2 regions of the Geodermatophilus sp. URMC 65 genome follow, and region 2 is predicted to be linked to the other one. Evidence: riboswitches for the same ligand, from Rfam matches in the RefSeq annotation. Region 2 holds a riboswitch; the other holds the start of a gene.
The links. Region 2 has a riboswitch for cyclic di-AMP ahead of ACWIX7_RS22990 (aggregation-promoting factor C-terminal-like domain-containing protein). Riboswitches for the same ligand answer to the same signal wherever they lie in the genome.

Region 1 (4,474 bases), 250 kb from region 2:
GCACCGGGCGCCCAGTGAGAGGAAACCGCCATGCCCGAGGTCGTGTTCAGCGTCGACCAGAGCAGGTCCATGCGGGACCAGGCCGTCCCCGGCCACAACCGCTGGCACCCGGACATCCCGCCGGCGGTCACCGTCCGTCCGGGGCAGGACTTCCGGGTGGAGTGCAGGGAGTGGACCGACGGCCAGATCGGCAACAACGACTCGGCCAACGACGTGCGGGACGTCGACCTCTCCCACGCCCACATGCTCTCCGGGCCGATCGCCGTGGAGGGGGCCGAGCCGGGTGACCTCCTGGTCGTCGACATCCTCGACCTCGGCCCGGTGCCGCAGGTCCAGGGCCCCAACTGCGGGGAGGGCTGGGGGTACTCCGGGATCTTCGCCAAGGTCAACGGCGGGGGCTTCCTCGCCGACTACTTCCCCGACGCCTACAAGGCCATCTGGGACTTCCGCGGGCAGAAGTGCACCTCCCGCCACGTCCCCGGGGTCGAGTACACCGGCATCACCCACCCCGGCCTGTTCGGCACCGCGCCGTCGGCGGACCTGCTGGCGCGCTGGAACGCCCGCGAGCGCGCGCTGATCGCCACCGACCCCGACCGCGTCCCGCCGCTGGGGCTGCCGCCGCTGCCCGACAACGTCCTGGGCGGCACGGCCACCGGTGACCTGCTCGGGGCGATCGGGCGGGACGGCGCCCGCACCGTCCCGGCGCGGGAGAACGGCGGCAACCACGACATCAAGAACTTCACCCGCGGCAGCCGGGTGTTCTACCCGGTGTACGTCGACGGCGGGCTGCTCTCCGGCGGGGACCTGCACTTCAGCCAGGGCGACGGCGAGATCAACTTCTGCGGCGCCATCGAGATGGGCGGCTTCATCGACTTCTCCGTCGACCTCATCAAGGGCGGCATGGAGACCTACGGCGTCACGACCAACCCGATCTTCATGCCCGGCCGGGTCGAGCCGCGCTACTCGGAGTTCCTGACGTTCATCGGTGTCTCGGTCGACCACCGCGACGACACGAACGTCTACATGGACGCGACGCTGGCCTACCGCAACGCCTGCCTGAACGCCATCCGCTACCTGGAGAAGTGGGGCTACACCGGCGAGCAGTCCTACCTCATCCTCGGCACCTCGCCGATCGAGGGCCGGATCGGTGGTGTGGTGGACATCCCCAACGCCTGCTGCTCGGTCTTCCTGCCGACGGAGATCTTCGACGAGGACATCCGGCCCGGCGGCCAGGGCCCGCAGCGCAGGGACCGCGGGCAGGTCTGCGTCACCTCCTGACCGAGGTGCTGCGGCCGGGCGCCGGCGGCCGACGGTCCGCCCGCGCCCGGCCCCCCGACCCGGCTTCCCGCCGGCGCTCGCACTCGCAGGACCCCTACACCCTCCGGCCCCCGATCCGGGGGTGGACGACGTGCATCACCTCACGAAAACGGGGCCGCGGATTGTCACAGTTCGATGACGCCGTTACGGTCGATGGGTCCGGTCGGTCGTTCCGCCTCCGAAGGGGGCCCGAGCGGACGCCGCCGAGTCGCCCCTTCGGGGCGAGCCGGGGACCCACCGCAGTACTGGGGTGAATCCGCTCCTGGACGCACGTCCGGGGGCAGGTAGGGCTGCTTCCCGCCCGAACCCGTCAGCTAACTCGGTAGGCGGCTCACGGAAGAAACGGAGAGCCGCCGGATGGCGTGCGCCTGCCCCGCTGCACCACCCCGCCGGCTCCGGTCCCGGGGGCGCTCGCGCACCTGACCGCCCGCGGCCGTCCGCAGCGGACGTCGCCCGCGCAGGCCCACCGGACCCCCCCGAGCACCTCAGCTCGACCGGCACCCCGCCGTTCCCCTCCGGTGCGCCCGCCCCGGCGCTCGCCGCACGGCCGCAGCCCCCTGCCGTCCGCACGCCTCCGCAGCTCCGCGCGCCCGCGCGCCGCTGCGCCCGCACCCCGGAGAACTCCCATCCCCATGGACACGCGCACTCCCACCTCTGGCCGCCTCGCCCGCGCACGCCGCCGTCCCGCCCTGTACCTGGGGGCGGCCACCGCCGGCGCCGTCCTGGCCGGCGTCGTCGTCGGCACCGAGCCGGCCGCGCAGGCCGGGGCCGCGCCGCCGCGGACCGTCAGCGTCGCCCAGGAGCTCGGGCTGACCGCCGGGTCCGGCCCGGTCGACGTCGCCACCGAGCTGCAGCCGCTGCAGGACCTCGCCGCCACCCGCAGCACCCGCGAGGCCGCCGAGACCGCTGCCCAGCAGGTCCAGGCCGCCGCCGACCAGGCGGTGCTCGACCGGCAGCGGGCCGAGGCCGAGGCCGCCGCGAAGGTCGCCGCGGACGCCGCCGCGAAGGCCGAGGCGGAGGCCGCGCAGGCCGCCGCCCCGGCGCAGGCGGGTGCGGCAGCTCCCGCGGCGGCCGCGCCCCGGGCCTCGGCCGCCTCGGCCGGCACGGTCGCGCGCGTCACCAACACCGCCGGCCCCGTCGCCGCGGTCGTGCAGGCCGCGGCCAACGCCGTCGTCAGCGCCGTGCCCGGCGCCGGCTCGATCACCCTGGGCGGCACCCGCCCGAGCGCGGCCGACCCGGGCGGCCACCCGTCCGGCCTGGCGCTGGACTACATGGTGATGTCCGACGCCGCCCTCGGGGACGCGATCGTCGAGTACCACAAGGCCCACTGGGACGAGCTCGGCGTCGACTACATCATCTGGCAGCAGCGGATGCTGTCCTCGCCGAACGGCTCCTGGAAGGCGATGGCCGACCGCGGCGGCGCGACGGCCAACCACATGGACCACCCGCACGTGAACTACCGAAGTTGACCTGCGGTTGCCCGCCGCGCCGGCGGGGCAGGACGGCACGATGGGCACCAGCTCCTCCCGTCCCGTCCCGCCGACCCTCGTCGACGCCAACCGGCTCTGGGTCGACTCACGCGTCCGTGCGCTGGTCCAGCGCCGCGTCGAGGCACCGGTCCTGCTCCGGCTGGGCGGGCCGGTGCCCGGCGGCCGGGTCCTGGAGCTCGGCACCGGGCGGCGCGGCACCGGGTTGCGCCTGGCGCTGGAGGTCTTCGGCGCCGCACACGCCGACGGCGTCGAGCGGTACGAGCCGAGCGTCGCGGCATGCCGGGCGGCGGTCCGCGACCTGGGCGGCCGGGTCGACGTGCAGCGCGGCGACGTGACGGCGCTGGTCGCGCAGGACGGGGCCTACGACGCGGTCTTCGGCTACCACGTCCTGCACCACGCCGACGCCTGGCGGGACGTGGTCCGGGAGGCGGCGCGGGTGCTGCGGCCCGGCGGGCGCCTCTACTCCTGCGAGATGACCGCGCGCTTCGTCGACAGCCGCCCGCTGCGGGCGGTCTCCCGCCACCCCGCCGACGGCGACCGGCCCACCCCGGACGGCCTCGCCGCCGCGTGCCGGGCGGCGGGGCTGACCGTGACCGCGCAGGACACCCGGCTCGCCGGCTGCTGGACGGCGCTGGTCGCGACCCGGCCCTGAGCCGGCCGGACCCTGAGCCGGCCGGACCCTGGGCCGGCCGGACCCTGGGCCGGCCGCCCGGCAGGCGTCAGAAGAGCGGGGTGACCGTCCGCGCGGTGTCGTGCTCGGCGATGAAGGCGCGGACGACCGGGTAGATCTCGGCCTCCCAACGCGAGCCGGCGAACACGCCGTAGTGACCCACGCCCGGCTGCAGGTGGTGCCGGCGCCGCTCGGGCGGGAGCCCGGTGCACAGCGCGTGCGCGGCCTCGGTCTGCCCGGGTGAGCACATGTCGTCCTGGGCGCCCTCGACGGTGAGCAGCGCGGTCTCCTCGATGAGCGAGGGGTCGACGTGCCGGCCCCGCCAGGTCAGGACGCTGCGGGGCAGGTCGTGCGCCATGAAGACGCGCTGCAGCGTCTCCAGGTAGAACTCCGCGGGCACGTCCATCACCGCGCCGTACTCGTCGTAGAAGGCGCGGGTGGCGGCCGCGGTCGCCTCGTCGCCGGCCACCATGGCGCGGTACATCCCCAGGTGGGCACCGAGGTGCCGCCGCGGGTTCATCGACATGAACGCCGCGAGCTGGGCGACCCCGGGGTAGACCCGCCGTCCGGCGCCCGGGTACCGGGCCGGGACGGTCGTGATCAGCAGCCGCTCGTACCGGGACAGCGGGACGCGGCCGGCGTTGGCGTTGACCCGGTTGGGGTTGACCCGGGTGTCGATCGGGCCGGCGATCAGCGTGAGGCTGCGCGGCTGGGCGGGGTCGTCGTCGGCGGCCAGCAGGGCGACGGCGGCGAGCACGAGCGGCGCGGGCTGGCACACGGCCAGGACGTGGGTGTCCCGGCCCAGGTGCCGCACGGCCTGCAGGACGTGGTCGACGTACTCGTCGAGCCCGAACCGGCCGGCGGACACCGGGACGTCGCGGGCGTTGTGCCAGTCGATGACGAACACGTCGTGGTCGGCCAGCAGGGTGCGCACCGTGGGGCGCAGCAGCGTGGCGAAGTGCCCGGAGATCGGCCCCACGACCAGCACCTGGGGCTG
Region 2 (4,474 bases):
TGGAGCCCGGAGACCTACTGGTGGTCGACATCGTCGACATGGGGCCGTTCGACGTCCAGCCATGGGGCTACACGGGCATCTTCGCCAAGGAGAACGGGGGCGGTTTCCTCACCGACTACTCCCCGGGAGCGTCCAAGGCGATCTGGGACCTCGACGGCATCTGGACCACCAGCCGGCACGTCCCGGGTGTGCGCTTCATCGGCAACTCCCACCCCGGGTTGTTCGGCTGCGCTCCCTCCGCGGAACTGCTCGCCGAGTGGAACCGCCGCGAGCAGGCCCTCATCGACCAGAACCCCGACCGGGTGACCGGGGACATCCCCGCACACGGCGGTGAGACACCCGGTGCGCCGCAGGTCCCGGCGCTGGCCCTCCCGCCGCAGCCGAAGGACGCGCTCCTCGGCCGGCTGAGCGGCTCGGACCTCGAACGGGCCGCCGCCGAGGCCTGCCGCACGATCCCGCCCCGGGAGCACGGGGGGAACGTGGACATCAAGGACCTGGGCGTCGGGAGCCGGGTCTACATGCCGGTCTTCGTACCCGGTGGGCTGTTCTCCATCGGCGACCTCCACTTCGCGCAGGGCGACGGGGAGATCACCTTCTGCGGCGCCATCGAGATGCCCGGCTTCATCGACCTGCACTTCGACGTCATCAAGGGCGGGATGGAGCGGTACAAGACCGACATGCCGTTCTTCAAGCCCGGCCGGGTCGGCCCCAACTACTCGGAGTACCTGACCTTCGAGGGCATCAGCGTGGAGGACGGCCGGAACTACTACATGAACGCCACGGTCGCCTACCGCCGGGCCTGCCTCAACGCCATCAACTACCTGATGCCGGCGATGGACTGGACCTTCGAGCAGGCGTACCTGTTCCTCGGGGCGGCGCCGATCGACGGCCGCATCGGCGGCGTGGTGGACATCCCCAACAGCGCGGTCTCGCTCAGCATCCCGTTGTCCATCTTCGACCGGAGCCTCCTGCCGGAGGGTGCCGGCGGAGGCCGCGAGCTGGTCGCGGACTGACCGATCCCCGGGCCGGGGCGGCGGCCCGCCGCCGCCCCGGCCCCCCGCCACCGGCAGGAGACACCCGTGCCCCTCTACGAGTTCCGCTGTCCGCAGTGCGGCCCGTTCGACCTGCGACGCGACATGCAGGACGTCGCCGACTCCGCGGTCTGTCCCTCCTGCGACCAACCCGCCCAGCGGGTCTACACCGTCTCAGGCGGCAGGCCCTGGCAAGGGCCGCTGCGCGACGCCGGGAAGGCCGACCACGCGCGCGTCGAGCGGGCGCGCAGCGGCGAACCGGTGATCACCGGCCCTCCGTCCGGGCGCCGGTTCGCCCGACGGAGCGGCCACCACCACTGAAGACGACCGAGGGCTGCCCCCGCGGTGCGGGGACAGCCCTCGGCGGCCCTCATGCAGGGTCCCGCCGCGAGCTCGCGAGTGGCGGGGGCAGGAGGCGGCCCCGTCCCGGGTCCCCCCCGAGCCTGCGAGGGGTGGGGAGGACGGGGTCCTTCTCAGTACCAGCCGGTGGACTGCGAGTGCGCCCAGGCGCCGCAGGGGCTGCCGTAGCGGCTGTCGATGTAGATCAGGCCCGCGTCGATCTGGCGGTAGCCATCCGACGTCTTGGCGATGCCGGTGCTGGCCCAGGTCGAGTTCAGGAACTGCGGGATGCCGTAGGCGGTGCTGGTGGGGTTCTGCGCATTGGGGTTCCAGCCGCTCTCCTTGCCCCACAGGTTCTCCAGACAGCTGAACTGCTGGGCGCTGCCGACCTTGCTCATCGCGTACTCCTTGAAGGAGCCGCGCGGCGCGGCGGACGACGAGCTGCTGGCGGCCGGGGCTGGCGCAGCGGCGGCGGGCTTCTCGGCGGCCGCGCGGGCGGCCTGCTCGGCGGCAGCCTTGTCGGCCGCGGCCTTCTCGGCGGCCGCGCGCTCCGCGGCCTCGCGGGCGGCCTGCTCGGCGGCGGCCTTCTCGGCGGCCTGGCGGTCCAGCTCGGCCTGCTCGGCGGCGGCCTGGACCTGCGCGGCCTGCGCCTCGGCGGCCTGGCGCTCGCTGCGGGAGGCGGCGAGGTCCTGCAGCGCGGCCAGCTCGGTGGCGGCCGGGGCGGCGAGCGGCTGCTGCGCCGACTCCTCGGTGATGCCGAGCTGCTCGGCGACGCTCATCGAGGCGGTGACCGTCTCGGCCTCGGCCTCGGGGGCCGGCTGCGCGCCGACGACGGTGTTGACCACGATCGCGCCGGCGGCCGCGGTGGCCAGCAGGATCGCCGGACGGCGGCCGCTTGCGGGCAGCCGCAGGCGGCGCCGGGCGGTCCGGTTGGCGGGGGCGTCGGTGGCCGGGACGGCCGGGAACTGCTTGGTGTCCATCAGGTGGGGGTGCTCCGTGGCGGGAGGGCGCGCGGGGTGGTCCTCATGGCAGGGGACAGCCCGGTGCGGCGCGGTCTACGGGGACGCCGGCGGATCGGGGGTGCCGGCGGGCGCGGTCTGGTGCCGGGTCAGCTGCCCGGGGAAGAGGCGCGGAGCGCGCGTGGCCGGGTCGACCGGCGAGCCGCGAGGGCCCGGGGGCGGGGCATGCGGAGTGCTCCGTTCTTCCGTGAGCCGCCTACCGAGTTAGCTGACGGGTTCGGGCGGGAAGCAGCCCTACCGGCCCGCGTTTCGTGCACGCGGGCGGGATTCACCCCAGTACTGCGGTGGGTCCCCGGCTCGCGCCCGCTGGTGGCGGACACGACTCGGCGGCGTCCGGTCAGGCTCCCCGAGCGGGGACGAGACGACCGACCGGACGGAAGCCACCGTAAGCGGCGTTACCGTCCCGTGACAATGCCGGGGACCACATGTGTGACGCGAGTGACGTCGCCGTGCGGCGCCCGCCCTCCCTCCGGGGGAGCCGGCCGAGGGGAATACCACGGGACCGGATGCGTTGCACCGGCCGGTAGTTGCACTCTCAACCAACGGAGACCGACATGCAGTTCGGCGTCTTCTCGGTCAGCGACATCACGACCGATCCCACCACCGGCCGCACGCCCAGCGAGGCGGAGCGGATCCAGGCGATCGTCACCATCGCGAAGAAGGCCGAGGAGGTCGGGCTCGACGTCTTCGCCCTGGGCGAGCACCACAACCCGCCGTTCTTCTCCTCCTCGCCGACGACGACGCTGGCCTACATCGCCGCGCAGACGTCGCGGCTGCAGCTGTCGACGGCGACCACGCTGATCACCACGAACGACCCGGTGAAGATCGCCGAGGACTACGCGATGCTGCAGCACCTGGCCGGCGGCCGGGTGGACCTGATGATGGGCCGCGGCAACACCGGCCCGGTGTACCCGTGGTTCGGGCAGGACATCCGCAACGGCCTGCCGCTGGCGGTGGAGAACTACGCGCTGCTGCGCCGGCTGTGGGACGAGGAGGTCGTCGACTGGTCGGGGCAGTTCCGCACGCCGCTGCAGGGCTTCACCTCCACCCCGCGGCCGCTGGACGGCGTCCCGCCGTTCGTCTGGCACGGCTCGATCCGCTCCCCGCAGATCGCCGAGCAAGCCGCCTACTACGGCGACGGCTTCTTCTCCAACCACATCTTCTGGCCGGCCGAGCACACCGCCCGGATGGTCGAGTTCTACCGCCGCCGCTTCGAGCACCACGGTCACGGCAGCGCCGACCAGGCGATCGTCGGGCTCGGCGGGCAGGTGTTCATGCGGAAGAGCAGCCAGGACGCCGTCCGGGAGTTCCGCCCGTACTTCGACAACGCGCCGGTCTACGGCCACGGCCCGTCGCTGGAGGACTTCTCCCGCGAGACGCCGCTGACCGTCGGCTCCCCGCAGCAGGTCATCGAGCGGACCCTCGGCTTCCGCGACTACGTCGGTGACTACCAGCGGCAGCTGTTCCTCATCGACCACGCCGGCCTGCCGCTGAAGACGGTGCTGGAGCAGCTGGACATGCTGGGCGAGGAGGTCGTGCCGGTGCTGCGCCGCGAGTTCGCTGCGCTCAAGCCGGCGCACGTGCCCGACGCCCCGACCCACGCCTCGCTGGTGGCGGCCCGGCAGGCGTCCCTCGAGGAGGTCTCCGCATGACCACCCGCACCCTGGCCGTCGTGAGCGCCGGGCTGTCGACCCCGTCGTCGACCCGGCTGCTGGCCGACCGGCTCACCGCCGCGACCGTCGCCGCCCTGCGCGAGCGGGGCGACGACGCGACGGTGGAGGTCGTCGAGCTCCGTACGCACGCCCGCGACCTGGCCGACGACCTGGTCACCGGCTTCGCCAACGAGTCGCTGCGCGCGGCGATCGACACGGTCACCGGCGCCGACGGGCTCATCGCGGTGACGCCGGTGTTCTCGGCGTCCTACAGCGGGCTGTTCAAGACGTTCTTCGACGTCCTGGACAAGGACTCCCTCACCGGGACGCCGGTGCTGCTCGGCGCCACCGCGGGCACCGCTCGGCACTCGCTGGTGATCGAGCACGCGATGCGGCCGCTGTTCGCCTACCTCCGCGCCATCCCGGCGCCCAC

Region 1: it holds a riboswitch for cyclic di-AMP, as region 2 does, so the genes downstream of both, ACWIX7_RS24220 (hypothetical protein) here and ACWIX7_RS22990 (aggregation-promoting factor C-terminal-like domain-containing protein) in region 2, are expected to answer to the same signal.

The regions. Positions count from the first base shown of each region.
Region 1 covers NZ_CP199954.1:5,003,425-5,007,898, forward strand. Annotated here, with positions in the region: gene ACWIX7_RS24210 (AmiS/UreI family transporter) at 1-18, shown strand, start outside; gene fmdA (formamidase) at 31-1,278, shown strand; cyclic di-AMP (ydaO/yuaA leader) riboswitch at 1,509-1,661, shown strand; gene ACWIX7_RS24220 (hypothetical protein) at 1,950-2,786, shown strand; gene ACWIX7_RS24225 (class I SAM-dependent methyltransferase) at 2,827-3,459, shown strand; gene phaZ (polyhydroxyalkanoate depolymerase) at 3,527-4,474, opposite strand, start outside.
Region 2 covers NZ_CP199954.1:4,751,949-4,756,422, reverse strand. Annotated here, with positions in the region: gene fmdA (formamidase) at 1-1,013, shown strand, start outside; gene ACWIX7_RS22995 (FmdB family zinc ribbon protein) at 1,080-1,352, shown strand; gene ACWIX7_RS22990 (aggregation-promoting factor C-terminal-like domain-containing protein) at 1,505-2,350, opposite strand; cyclic di-AMP (ydaO/yuaA leader) riboswitch at 2,568-2,728, opposite strand; gene ACWIX7_RS22985 (LLM class flavin-dependent oxidoreductase) at 2,944-4,041, shown strand; gene ACWIX7_RS22980 (FMN reductase) at 4,038-4,474, shown strand, end outside.